One region of the Rhizobium sp. BT03 genome, then DNA from elsewhere that is predicted to be linked to it. Evidence: predicted binding sites of a transcription regulator. Region 1 holds the regulator's gene; each other region holds the start of a gene.
The links. The regulator PhoB, encoded in region 1, activates phosphate uptake and scavenging genes when phosphate is short. The targets are predictions, from matches to a motif close to TGTCATNNANCTGTCAT.
Positions count from the first base shown of each region.

Region 2: QMO80_RS13315 (NAD-glutamate dehydrogenase) is a predicted target of PhoB. The motif match lies at 2,688-2,704, and genes of this name have one in related genera.
Region 3: QMO80_RS14260 (DUF2794 domain-containing protein) is a predicted target of PhoB. The motif match lies at 2,544-2,560, and genes of this name have one in related genera.

Region 1 is NZ_CP125640.1:2,080,820-2,085,009, reverse strand. Features, by position in the region: gene pstA (phosphate ABC transporter permease PstA) at 1-501, shown strand, start outside; gene pstB (phosphate ABC transporter ATP-binding protein PstB) at 517-1,332, shown strand; gene phoU (phosphate signaling complex protein PhoU) at 1,377-2,090, shown strand; gene phoB (phosphate regulon transcriptional regulator PhoB) at 2,228-2,911, shown strand; gene QMO80_RS10245 (GcrA family cell cycle regulator) at 3,374-3,907, opposite strand.
Region 2 is NZ_CP125640.1:2,713,226-2,717,415, forward strand. Features, by position in the region: gene QMO80_RS13315 (NAD-glutamate dehydrogenase) at 1-2,482, opposite strand, end outside; gene pdxY (pyridoxal kinase PdxY) at 2,757-3,632, shown strand; gene QMO80_RS13325 (carbonic anhydrase) at 3,704-4,190, shown strand, end outside.
Region 3 is NZ_CP125640.1:2,914,998-2,919,187, forward strand. Features, by position in the region: gene acnA (aconitate hydratase AcnA) at 1-1,326, shown strand, start outside; gene QMO80_RS14255 (thioredoxin family protein) at 1,559-2,299, shown strand; gene QMO80_RS14260 (DUF2794 domain-containing protein) at 2,583-2,984, shown strand; gene QMO80_RS14265 (GNAT family N-acetyltransferase) at 2,991-3,548, opposite strand; gene QMO80_RS14270 (Bax inhibitor-1/YccA family protein) at 3,656-4,190, opposite strand, start outside.

The sequences.
Region 1 (4,190 bases):
TACGGTCTGCTCGGCCTTTCCGTCTTCATCAATTTCGTCGGCCTGCCGCGTTCGGCGTCGCTGGTCGGCGGCCTGGTGCTGACGCTGATGACCCTGCCGACGATCATCATCGCGACGCGCGCGGCTCTGCGCGCCGTGCCGCCGTCGATCCGCGCCGCAGCGCTCGGCCTCGGCGCTTCGAAGATGCAGATGGTGTTCCACCATGTTCTGCCGCTCGCCATGCCCGGCATCCTCACAGGCACGATCATCGGCTTGGCGCATGCGCTCGGCGAAACCGCGCCGCTGCTCCTGATCGGCATGGTCGCCTTCGTCGCCAACGCGCCGACGACACCGCTCGATCCCTCGACGGCCCTGCCGGTGCAGGTCTATATGTGGGCCAACGAGGCCGAACGGGCCTTCGTCGAGCGTACTTCGGGTGCCATCATCGTCCTGCTCCTGTTCCTGATCGTCATGAACATGGGCGCCATCCTCTTGCGTCGTCGCTTCGAGCGCCGCTGGTAAACGGAGTTACAGATCATGAACATGTTGACGGAAGCTGCAGTTGAAAAGGCGCTGGATCAGAAGATGAGCAACGTCCCGTATAAGATGATCGGCCAGGATGTCTCGGTTTACTACGGCGAGAAGCGCGCGCTTTTCGATGTGAACCTGAACATCCGCGAAAACACCGTAACCGCGCTGATCGGCCCGTCGGGCTGCGGCAAGTCGACCTTCCTGCGGAGCCTGAACCGCATGAACGACACGATCGACGGCTGCCGCGTCGCCGGCAAGATCACGCTGGACGGCGACGACATCTATGATCCCGATATCGACGTCGTCGAACTGCGCGCCCGCGTCGGCATGGTCTTCCAGAAGCCGAACCCGTTCCCGAAGACGATCTATGAAAACGTCTCCTACGGCCCGCGCATCCATGGCCTTGCCAAGTCGAAGGCCGATCTCGACCAGATCGTCGAGACCAGCCTGCAGCGCGCCGGCCTCTGGAACGAGGTCAAGGACCGCGTGCACGAATCCGGCACCGGCCTCTCCGGCGGTCAGCAGCAGCGCCTCTGCATTGCGCGTGCCGTCGCCGTCAGCCCCGAAGTCATCCTGATGGACGAGCCCTGCTCGGCGCTCGACCCGATCGCCACCGCCAAGGTCGAGGAGCTGATCCACGAGCTGCGCGAGAACTACACGATCGTCATCGTCACCCACTCCATGCAGCAGGCCGCGCGCGTCTCGCAGCGCACCGCCATGTTCCACCTCGGCAATCTCGTCGAGGAGAACGACACCGACAAGATGTTCACCAATCCCGACGATCCGCGCACCCAGGACTACATCATGGGTCGCTTCGGCTGATTGCGGTCATCCGAAGCCTTCCCGTTATTCGAGGACAAAGCCCCATGGCATCGACACATATTTATTCTGCCTATGATGATGATCTGAAGTTCCTGTCCAGACGGATTTCCGAAATGGGCGGCCTGGCCGAGCAGATGGTCGCCGAATCCGTTCGCGCCCTGGTCAACGGCGACACGGCGCTCGCCCAGAAGGTCATCTCCGACGACGTGATCCTCGATCACGCCGAGCGCGAGATCGGCGACAAGGCGATCATCACCATCGCCCGCCGCCAGCCGATGGCCGCCGACCTGCGCGAAATCATGGGTTCGATCCGCATCGCCGCCGATCTCGAACGCGTCGGCGACCTCGGCAAGAACACCGCCAAGCGTGTTATCGCCGTGCAGAGCACCGGCGTTCCCCGCAAGCTCGCCCGCGGCCTCGAGCATCTGTCCGAACTGGCGCTCGTCCAGCTCAAGGAAGTGCTCGACGTCTACACGACGCGCGCCGCCGACAAGGCGAGTGCGATCCGCGAGCGCGACAACGAGATCGACGCGATGTACACCTCGCTGTTCCGCGAGCTCCTGACCTACATGATGGAAGATCCGCGCAACATCACCAGCTGCACGCATCTTCTCTTCTGCGCCAAGAATATCGAGCGCATCGGCGACCACGCCACCAACATTGCCGAGACCATCTATTACATGGCGACCGGCGCGCAGCCGGAAGGTGACCGTCCGAAGGACGACAGCGCCAACACCGTCGGCGCGGTCACCGAATAACCGCCTAAACCAGACCATTGCGTGCGCGCCCATCTGGGGCGCGCAAAGAGGTCGCAGCCATTTTTTGTGAATTTGCGCAGGATGCATTGCTTAAATCACCCCCGGTTTAAGGATCAAGCGCGAGGAGACCGACACGCATGATCCCGAGAGTTGCAGTTGTTGAAGACGAGGAAGCCCTGAGCGTGCTTCTCCGCTACAATCTCGAAGCTGAGGGCTTCGAGGTCGATACCATCCTTCGTGGCGACGAGGCCGAAATCAGGCTTCAGGAGCGCACGCCCGACCTTCTCATCCTCGACTGGATGCTGCCCGGCGTCTCCGGCATCGAGCTTTGCCGGCGCCTGCGCATGCGGCCGGAAACCGAGCGCCTGCCGATCATCATGCTGACGGCGCGCGGCGAGGAGAGCGAGCGCGTCCGCGGATTGTCGACGGGCGCCGACGATTATGTCGTCAAGCCTTTCTCGACCCCGGAACTCGTCGCCCGCGTCAAGGCGATGCTGCGCCGCGCCCGCCCCGAGGTACTGTCGACCGTGCTGAAATGCGGCGATATCGAACTCGACCGCGAAACCCACCGCGTCCACCGCAAGAGCCGCGAAGTCCGCCTCGGTCCCACCGAATTCCGCCTCTTGGAATTCCTGATGTCGTCGCCCGGCCGGGTCTTTTCCCGCTCGCAGCTCTTGGACGGCGTCTGGGGCCACGACATCTACGTCGACGAACGCACCGTCGACGTCCATGTCGGCCGCCTGCGCAAGGCGCTGAACTTCTCCAACATGCAAGACGTCATCCGCACCGTCCGCGGCGCCGGCTATTCGATGGAAGCCTGAGCCTCGCAAACGGGGGTGAGGGGACGTGCCCCGCGAGAGGTTGCCGGGAACGGAGAGATTGCCGCTTGCTCCCTCTTCTCCCCAGCGGGGAGAAGGTGGCCCGAAGGGGCGGATGAGGGGGCCCACACGGCACCCCCTCCCGTCATCACCTATCCCATCATATCAACGGCGAACGCCCTAAGCACGGTCGAAACCCGCACGGGCGTTGTTGGGAAAGACCGGCTTCGCCGGCCCCCTCATCCGCCCTACGGGCACCTTCTCCCCGCTGGGGAGAAGAGGGAATCGAGACGCTGCGGCATATCCCTTTTCCCCGCAAGCGGGGTCCGAAGGACGGGTCGAGACATGTGGCTCGCCCCCCCGGTCGGTGCCGGCAGGCGGATGAGGGGCAGCCACACCCAACACACTCACACAAAAAAACGGGCTTTTCAGCCCGTTTTCGTATTCCGGCAATGCCTTACCCGCTCAGCTGGCCCGCGCTGCCGCCCGGCGGCGTTCGTTGATTGGCTGGTAGGCGAGTTTCTGGTGATAGCTGCAATAGGGCGAATTATCAGGGGACTCGCAGCCGCAGAAGTGGAAGTCGTCCTTCAGCGGATCGCCGACCGGCCATTTGCAGGTGCGTTCGGTCAGTTCCGTCAGGCCGAGGCGGCGCGAGATCGGCACGACCACGTTGCCCTTCGGCACGTATTCCATTTCCTCGACCGTTTCGATCTCGATCTCTTCCTTCAGCATCGTCGCGCCCTGCTGGCGGGTGACGGTGCGGGTGGCGATCCGGGAGGCGTAGTTCGGCGCGCGCGGCGCAGATGTATTGCGTTTCGGCGTCCGCGCCGTGGCGGCCGTGCCGCCGGCCTTGGCGCGGCCGGGAAGGCTCAGCCTGTGTACCTTGCCGATCACAGCGTTTCTGCTGACACCGCCAAGTTGTGCCGCGATCTGGCTGGCGCTCAGTCCTTCGGCCCAAAGCTTCTTGAGTTTCTCGACCCGCTCGTCTGTCCAGTTCATGCCCTGTCTCCACCTTTCGCGTTGGTGATGGCAGAATCCCTCACCGTTGTCCCGGAAGCCTCCGAAACAAGAAACGCCTGATCAATTTTGGTGACTAGTTCCGCCGCATGCAGTCTAGTAATTGAACTTTAACCTAGTGTGAGCCTGACTCCGTGACAAGAGTCGCATGAATCCGGATGAATCGAATTCGGAGTTTTCCCCAACTTGCTGCCCCGGCGTGTCATTTCTGCAATATTGCCTGTTGAAGGTCGAAAACACCGCTGCACAAGCTTGCTGCATGCGC
Region 2 (4,190 bases), 630 kb from region 1:
TGACGGCATTCTTCACCTGCTGGGCCTTGACGAGGCCGAGCACCTCGGTGCGGTAATCCTCGGCGCGATCCGACCAGCGCAGTCCTCCGCGCGCCACCTTGCCGAAGCGCAGGTGCACGCCTTCGACTTCGACGCCATAGACGAACATCTCGCGGAAGGGTTTGGGCTGCGGCAGTCCGTCGACCAGGTGCGGATCGAGCTTGAAAGCCAGCATCGGCTTCGGTGAGCCATCCGGGTTCCTCTGGAAATAATTGGTGCGCAGCGTCGCATCGACGATATTGACGTAGCGGCGCAGGATGCGGTCATCGTCGAGGCTCGGCACCTCGGCAAGCTCGGTCTCGATCGCCTGGTGCAGCTCGGCAAGCTTCTTGACACGGACTTTTTCGGAAAGCCTGGTATCGAGCGTGTCGTGGAACAGCCGGAAGATGGCGGCGGCGACACCGGGATATTTGTCGAGCGTGGTGGCGATATAATCCTGCGAATAGGCGATGCCGGCCTGGCGGAGATAACGGGCATAGGCGCGTAGCACGTTCGTCTCGCGCGCCGAGAGCCCGGCCGAGAGGATCAGCCGGTTGAAGCTGTCATTGTCGATCGTGCCGGCGAAGGCGGCGACGAAGGCTTCCTCGAGGGCGGCGCCGTAACGCTGCAGATCGATGTCGCCGCCGTTGCGGGCCTCGAGCTCCATATCGTGCAGCACGACGAGTTTCGTTTCTCCGTCCGCGGCCGGTACGTCGATGTCGAAGGTGCGTTCGCTGACGACATTGAAGCCGAGATTCTCAAGCAGCGGCACGCGGCGCGACAGCGCCAGCTGACCGCCGGCGTGGAAGATCTTCAGCGAGAGGGTCCGGCCCTCATCTTCCTGGCGATGGTAGAACTGGATGCGAAGCGGCTCGCCGGCGGCGCAGGCGACGATATCGGCGAGGTCGGCCACGGTTTCTTCAGGCGTGAAGGAATCCTGGAAGGCCTGGTCGACCGAGATTTTCGGCGCCTTGGGTCCGGCCAGCGCCTCGAAACGATCGTCCCAACGGGCGGTGATCTCGCGGATCACCTGTTCGAGCTTTGCCTGCGGAATGCGCGGCGTCTTGCCGCCGGAGCGGCCGATGATGAAATGCACGCGCGCCACGCCGCCTTCCGGGAAGGCCGGGTAATAGGCGGAGACACGACCGTCGTAGACAGTCTTCAGATAGGTGCCGATCCGTTCGCGGACGATCGAGTCGTATTCCTCGCGCGGCACGTAGACGATCACCGAGACGAAGCGGTCGAAATGGTCGATGCGCGGCAGGACGCGCACGCGCGGACGGTCGGCGAGGTCATTGATCTGCTCGGCGAAACTCGCAAGCAGCGTGGTGTCGATCTGGAAAAGGTCGTCGCGCGGATAGGATTCCAGCGTGTTGTCGAGCATGCGGCCGGAATGGCTCATCGGGTCGAAGCCGAAATGCTCCTTCACCTTCTCGATCTTGGAACGCAGCAGCGGGATTTCAGAGGCGAGCGACGTATAGGCCGTCGAGGTGAAAAGCCCGACGATGCGCAGCTCGCCGGTGACATTGCCCTCGGCGTCGAAACGCTTGACGCCGACATAGTCCATATAGGCGCGGCGATGGACGATCGATTTCACGTTCGCCTTGGTGACGATCAGGAAGTCGGGGCCGTCGAGGAAGGCAAGAATTTCAGGCGTCGTCGTCACGGCGTCCTTGCCGGTGCGCAGCACCAGAACATCAGGGTTGGAGAGCATGCCGAGACCCGCACCCTTGTCTCGCTCAACCTTGGCGTCGGCGCCCTTGCCGGAATAGACATATTCACGCATCCCGAGGAAGGTGAAATTCTCGTCCCGCAGCCATGTCAGGAAGGCGACGGCTTCATCGCGATCGGCCTTCTTCCGGCTGGCGCCATTGGCTGAAAGCTCGGCGATCACGCCGTCGATCTTGGAAAGCATCGGCTTCCAGTCGGAGACCGACAGACGGACCTGTTCGAGCACGGTTTCGAGGCGTTTGACGAGATCTGCGGCCTGGGCGGAATTGAGCGGTGCGATATGGAGCTGGATATGGCTGACGCGGCTGGCCGGGTCGCTCGGGTGATCGGCGGAATAGAGTGCAGGCGCCTTGCCCTTCTCCATGACCAGGATGGGATGCACGGCCATGAACAGGTCGCGATAGGTGCTCGTCACTTCACCCATGACCGACTCAAACAGGAAAGGCATGTTCCGGTCGGTGACCGAAAGCACCGAAACGGCAATGCCGTCAGGGGTCACATCGGCAATGGTGTCGATGCTGACGCGCGGCGCCTTGCCGTTCCAGGCGGCGAGTTCCTTTGCCGAATGCACGGCGGAGAGCGCCAGCATCTCCGGCGTATAGAGTTCGAGATCGTCATTGCTGGCCCGTCCGAAGAGAATTTCCGGATCGAGATGCGCCTCGCCCGTCGCCTTGGCGACCTTGCGCGCGCTTTCGATCTGTTTTTCCCGTTTCGGATTGTTTCTGGCAGCCATGAATCGCCTCCCCAATGGACTGGTTTTCTGCAAGCTAGCAGAAGATTTCGCGAAAAAATCTCTAAAATGCGGCCTTGAGGGATCGTTTTGATGCTTTTTTGACCCAGAAAATGGGAAATGGTCAGAGATTTTTCCGCTTTCGTGGCTAAAACGAACGGAAAGGCCTCTTTTCGATTTTTCGTTTCACACACATTTCCATGCTCAGATGAAGAATGGTTGACAGCGTGGCGTCAAAAAGATCATCAAACGCCATCGTCATTCGGACCTTGATATCATGTCGGAAAATGCAGCGGGCGCAGTTATCGTCATCTCCAGTCATGTGGTGCGCGGCTCGGTCGGCAATCGGGCGGCCGTGTTTGCACTGGAGACGCTCGGTCATCCGGTCTGGGCGCTGCCGACCATCGTGCTGCCCTGGCATCCCGGCCACGGCCGCTCGACGCGGCTGACGTTTGCGGAAGCGGATTTCGACGCGGCGATCGACGATCTGATCCGGGCGCCCTGGATCGGTGAGGTCAAGGCGGTGCTGTCGGGCTATTTCGGCAATGCTGCCCAAGCGCGCTCCCTCGCCCGGCTGATCGCGGCGCTCAGGCAGGATAATCCGGAGCTGCTCTATGTCTGCGATCCCGTGATGGGCGATCTCGGCGGGCTCTACGTGCCGGAAGCGACCGCCGAGGCCATTCGCGATCATCTCATCCCGCTCGCCTCGCTCGCGACGCCGAACCGCTATGAACTTGCATGGCTTTCCGGGGCGGCGCTCGAAGACAACAGCGCGATCATGGAGGCGGCGCTGGCGCTCGGGCCGTCGCGCATGCTCGTCACCTCTGCCGTGCCGATGATGGCGGGCGGTACCGGCAATCTCTATCTTTCCGGCCGCCACGCGCTTCTTGCCGAACACCGCGTCGTCGAAAACCCGCCGAATGGTCTCGGCGACCTGCTGGCGGCCGTCTTCCTGTCGCGCCTGCTTTCCGGCCTCGAGGACGAAAAGGCGCTGCAGCTTGCCACGGCGAGCGTTTTCGAAGTGCTGGCGCGTGCCGTCAAGCGCGGCAGCAACGAGCTGATGCTGGCGAGCGATGCTTCCAGCCTTTCGACGCCGATGGCGATGGTGCAGATGCGCCGGCTCGTGCACCCGGCGCAGCGGCGGAAAAAATGACGCATCCGCCAATGCATTCATTTTGCAGTGCAGCAGTTGATCTTGTCTTCTGCGCGCGCTAATCCAGAAACATGCAGCGTTTTCCAAATTCCCTTCTGGACGGTTATCGCAACTTCATGAACGGGCGTTATGCCGACGCCCGCGACAGGTATCGGCTGCTTGCCGAGAACGGTCAGAGTCCCAACACGCTTGTCATTGCCTGTTCGGACTCCCGTGCGGCGCCGGAGCTGATCTTCGATGCCGGCCCGGGTGAGCTCTTCGTCATCCGCAACGTCGCCAACATGGTGCCGCCCTACGAGCCGGACGGTCATTTTCATTCGACATCGGCCGCGCTCGAATTTGCGGTGCAGGCGCTGAAGGTCTCGGATATCGTCGTGATGGGCCATGGCCGCTGCGGCGGCATCCGCGCAGCGCTCGATCCGAATGCCGAGCCGCTGTCGCCGGGCGATTTCATCGGCCGCTGGATGTCGCTGGTCAAGCCCGCCGCCGAGCAGATCCAGAGCAATGACGTGATGACGGCGGCCGAGCGGCAGACGGCGCTGGAGCGTGTGTCGATCC
Region 3 (4,190 bases), 830 kb from region 1:
GCCGTTGCCAAGGGCCTGAAGACCAAGCCGTGGGTCAAGACCTCGCTGGCGCCGGGATCGCAGGTCGTCGGCGAATATCTCGCCAAGTCGGGCCTGCAGGCCGATCTCGATAAGCTCGGTTTCAACCTTGTCGGCTTCGGCTGCACCACCTGCATCGGCAATTCCGGCCCGCTGCCGGCGCCGATCTCGAAGACGATCAACGACAAGGGCCTGATCGTATCCGGCGTGCTCTCGGGCAACCGTAACTTCGAAGGCCGCATTTCGCCCGACGTGCAGGCGAACTACCTCGCTTCGCCGCCGCTCGTCGTCGCCTATGCGCTCGCCGGCACGGTGCAGAAGGATCTGACCAAGGAGCCGATCGGCGAGGACCAGAACGGCAACCCCGTCTACCTCAAGGACATTTGGCCGACCTCGCACGAGGTGCAGGAGTTCATCCAGAAATACGTCACCCGCGAACTGTACGAAAGCAAATATGCCGACGTCTTCAAGGGCGACGTCAACTGGCAGGCCGTTCAGGTTCCTCCGGGCCAGACCTATGCCTGGGACGACAATTCGACCTATGTCCAGAACCCGCCTTACTTCGTCGGCATGGGCAAGAAGGGCACTGGCGTTTCGGATATCAAGGGCGCCCGCGTCCTCGGCCTGTTCGGCGACAAGATCACCACCGACCACATTTCGCCGGCCGGTTCGATCAAGGCGGCATCGCCGGCCGGTGCTTACCTCATCGGCCACGAAGTCGCCGTTGCCGACTTCAACCAGTACGGCACGCGCCGCGGCAACCATGAAGTGATGATGCGCGGCACCTTTGCCAATATCCGCATCCGCAACCACATGCTCGGCCCGAACGGCAAGGAGGGTGGCTACACTATCCACTACCCGTCGAAGGAAGAGACTTCGATCTACGACGGCGCGATGCAGTACAAGGCCGAAGGCGTGCCGCTCGTCATCTTCGCCGGTGTCGAATACGGCAACGGCTCCTCGCGCGACTGGGCTGCCAAGGGCACCAACCTGCTCGGCGTCAAGGCGGTGATCGCTCAGTCCTTCGAGCGTATCCATCGCTCGAACCTGGTCGGCATGGGCGTCATCCCCTTCGTCTTCGAAGAGGGCACGACCTGGCAGAGCCTCGGCCTCAAGGGCGACGAACTCGTCACCATCGAGGGTCTCGACAAGATCAAGCCGCGCGAGAAGAAGATCGCAAAGATCACCTATGGCGACGGCACCGTGAAGGAAGTTCCGCTGCTGTCGCGCGTCGATACGCTCGACGAGGTGGTCTACCTCAACAATGGCGGCATCCTGCAGACGGTTCTGCGCGACCTCGCTGCCTGATTGTTAACAGCCTCGTATGATAATGGCCGCCGGAGAGCAATTTCCGGCGGCTTTTCTTTGGGGCGACGGCATTCGTGAGTCTCACAATGATTTGTTTTATGCGGGTTCCGGTCGCGCTGCGTCTCACCCGTTCGTGACTTTTCGTTTGGACCCGGAAGGATTATTCGTACGTTCAGATGTCAGGGCCTCCGGTTCGAACACGCCGTCGGCGCTGAAAAAGAGGTGCAGGTGAATGTCCCCCCGTTTTTTGATTCCGCTGATCGCCGGTGTTGTTCTCTCAGGCCCGCTACAGGCCGAAGACGGCACGCCGAAAGGCGTCGTCGAACTCTTCACGGCGCAGGGCTGCTCCTCCTGTCCTCCCGCTGATGCCGCCTTCCGCAAGCTGGTGAGCCAGGGCGATGTCATCGCGCTTGCCTATCATGTCGATTACTGGAACTACCTCGGCTGGGCCGATACGCTGAGCTCCAAGGAAAACACCGAGAGGCAATACGGCTATGCGAGGACAATGGGCCGCAGCAACGTCTATACGCCGCAGGCCATCGTCAACGGGCGCGGCCATCTGGCCGGCGCCGATCTCAACGGCATCAACAGCAAGATCGACACCTATAGCGGCGAAGGCAACGGGCTGACCGTTCCGATCAGCGCGTCGATGCGCGGCGACGAGCTGGAGATCAAGATCGGCGCGGGACAGGGCAAAGCCAATGTCGTGATGGTCTATTTCGACAAGGAAAAGACGATCGAGGTCGAAAAAGGCGAGAACAGCGGCAAGAAGCTCTCCTATCTGCACAGCGTCACGAATGTCGAGACGGTCGGCATGTGGGACGGCAAGGCGACCAGTCTGACGCTGCCGGCCAGCGTCCTGCAGCGGCCGCAGCTCGAGGGCTGCGCGATCCTGCTGCAATCGGCGACCGACAACGGCGATCCGGCTGCGATCCTTGGCGCGACCGTGGTGATGGCTGGAAAAAACATCTGAGATTTCATCCTGATACGGATGAAGTACCGGGCGGCCCGGCTGAGCGTATTCGGGGCTGGGGTTAAGGTCGATACGCTCCGCCGGGCCCTTTGGCGCGCTGGCGCCAAACCGGGATTCATAATTCTCCTGCAAATGAGGCGCTGTTTTGACTGAAATGCGGCGCTGCCGAGAAAGCCACAGCGCTCGCATGCGCGGCCGAATGTAACGGCCGGCGCTCTTGCAATTTGCGGCGGCTCGGGCACACTGTCACTCTCCTGTCACATGCAGAGGCCTTGGAGACTGAATGACAGATCAGCCGGATTTGCGACACGGCGAAAGCCGTTCCGTCGACAATAGTTCCTCAGTCGTCGTCGATCTCAGGGAATACAAGCAGAGCAAGGACCCGCTTCCGGTGACCTTTCATCGGCGCGAACTGGACGCGATCCTGTGGATCTACGGTCGTATGGTCGGTGACGGCGAATGGCGCGATTACGCCATCGATCACCTGAAGGACAAAGCGGTGTTCTCCGTCTTCAAGCGCTCCGGCGAAATGCCGCTCTTCCGCATCGAGAAAAATCCCAAGCTCGCCGCCAAGCAGGGTGCCTATTCCGTGATCAACGTCCACGGTACCATCCTGAAGCGCGGTCACGAGCTGAACCAGGTGCTGAAGGTGTTCGACAAGGCGCTGAAACTGGTCGATAAATAGAGAGAATCAGCCGGCAAACAACGTGCCGGGATAGGCGGAGGGATCCGGATCGGTCGTCATGCCGTCGCCGAGGACGCGCTGCATGAGCATCGTATCCAGCCAGCGGCCGTGCTTGTACCCGGCGCCCCGCATCAGGCCGACCTCCACGAAGCCCGCTTTGAGATGCAGCGCGATCGAGGCGGGGCTGGCGCCGCCGATGACGGCGATCATCTGACGAAAACCGAGATTGGTGCAGCGGTCGATCAGCTCGGCCATCAGCGCTTTGCCGATGCCGCGGCCGCGGGCTTCGGGCGCCAGATAGATCGAATCCTCGACCATCCAGCGATAGGCCGGGCGGACGCGAAAGGCCGAGGCATAGGCATAACCGAGCAGACTACCGTCCGCACCGGCCGCGGCGATGTAGGGATATTGCTGGGCGACGATCGCCGCAAGACGCTGCGCCATTTCGGCCTCGGACGGCGGCGTGATCTCGTAGCTCGACGTGCCGTTCAGCACGGATTCCCGGTAGATACCGGTGATGGCGGGAATATCGGCTTGCGACGCATCGCGCAGAAGGAATGACATTGGCGGCTGGTCCAGCAGGAAGGCAGGGCTCCTCTAAAACCATCCCGGCAAAATCAGCGCAACAAAAAAGGCGGCCGAAGCCGCCTTTTCGATCTCTGTCCGCCTGCTTATTTGCGGTTGCCCATGAACTGCAGCAGGAACATGAAGAGGTTGATGAAGTCGAGATAGAGCGTCAGCGCGCCCATGATCGCCTTGCGGCCGGCCACGGCGACGTCATCGGCTTCCAGGTACAGTTCCTTGATCCGCTGCGTGTCGTAGGCGGTGAGGCCCGCGAAGATCAGAACGCCGATCACCGAGATCGCGAACTGCATGGCCGACGAAGCCAGGAAGACGTTGACGATCGAAGCGATGATCAGGCCGAAAAGACCCATGATCAGGAACGAGCCCATCGCCGACAGATCACGCTTCGTCGTGTAGCCGTAAAGCGACAGCGCGCCGAAGGAGGCGGCGGTGACGAAGAAAGTCTGCACGACGCTCTGGCCGGTGTAGACCAGGAAGATCGACGAGAGCGACAGGCCGACCAGGCCGGCATAGACCCAGAAGGTCGTCTGCGCGGCGGCCACGCTCATGCTATTGATGCGGAAGCTCAGGAAGAAGACGGCCGCAAGCGGCGCGAGGATCACGACCCAGCGCAAGGGCGAC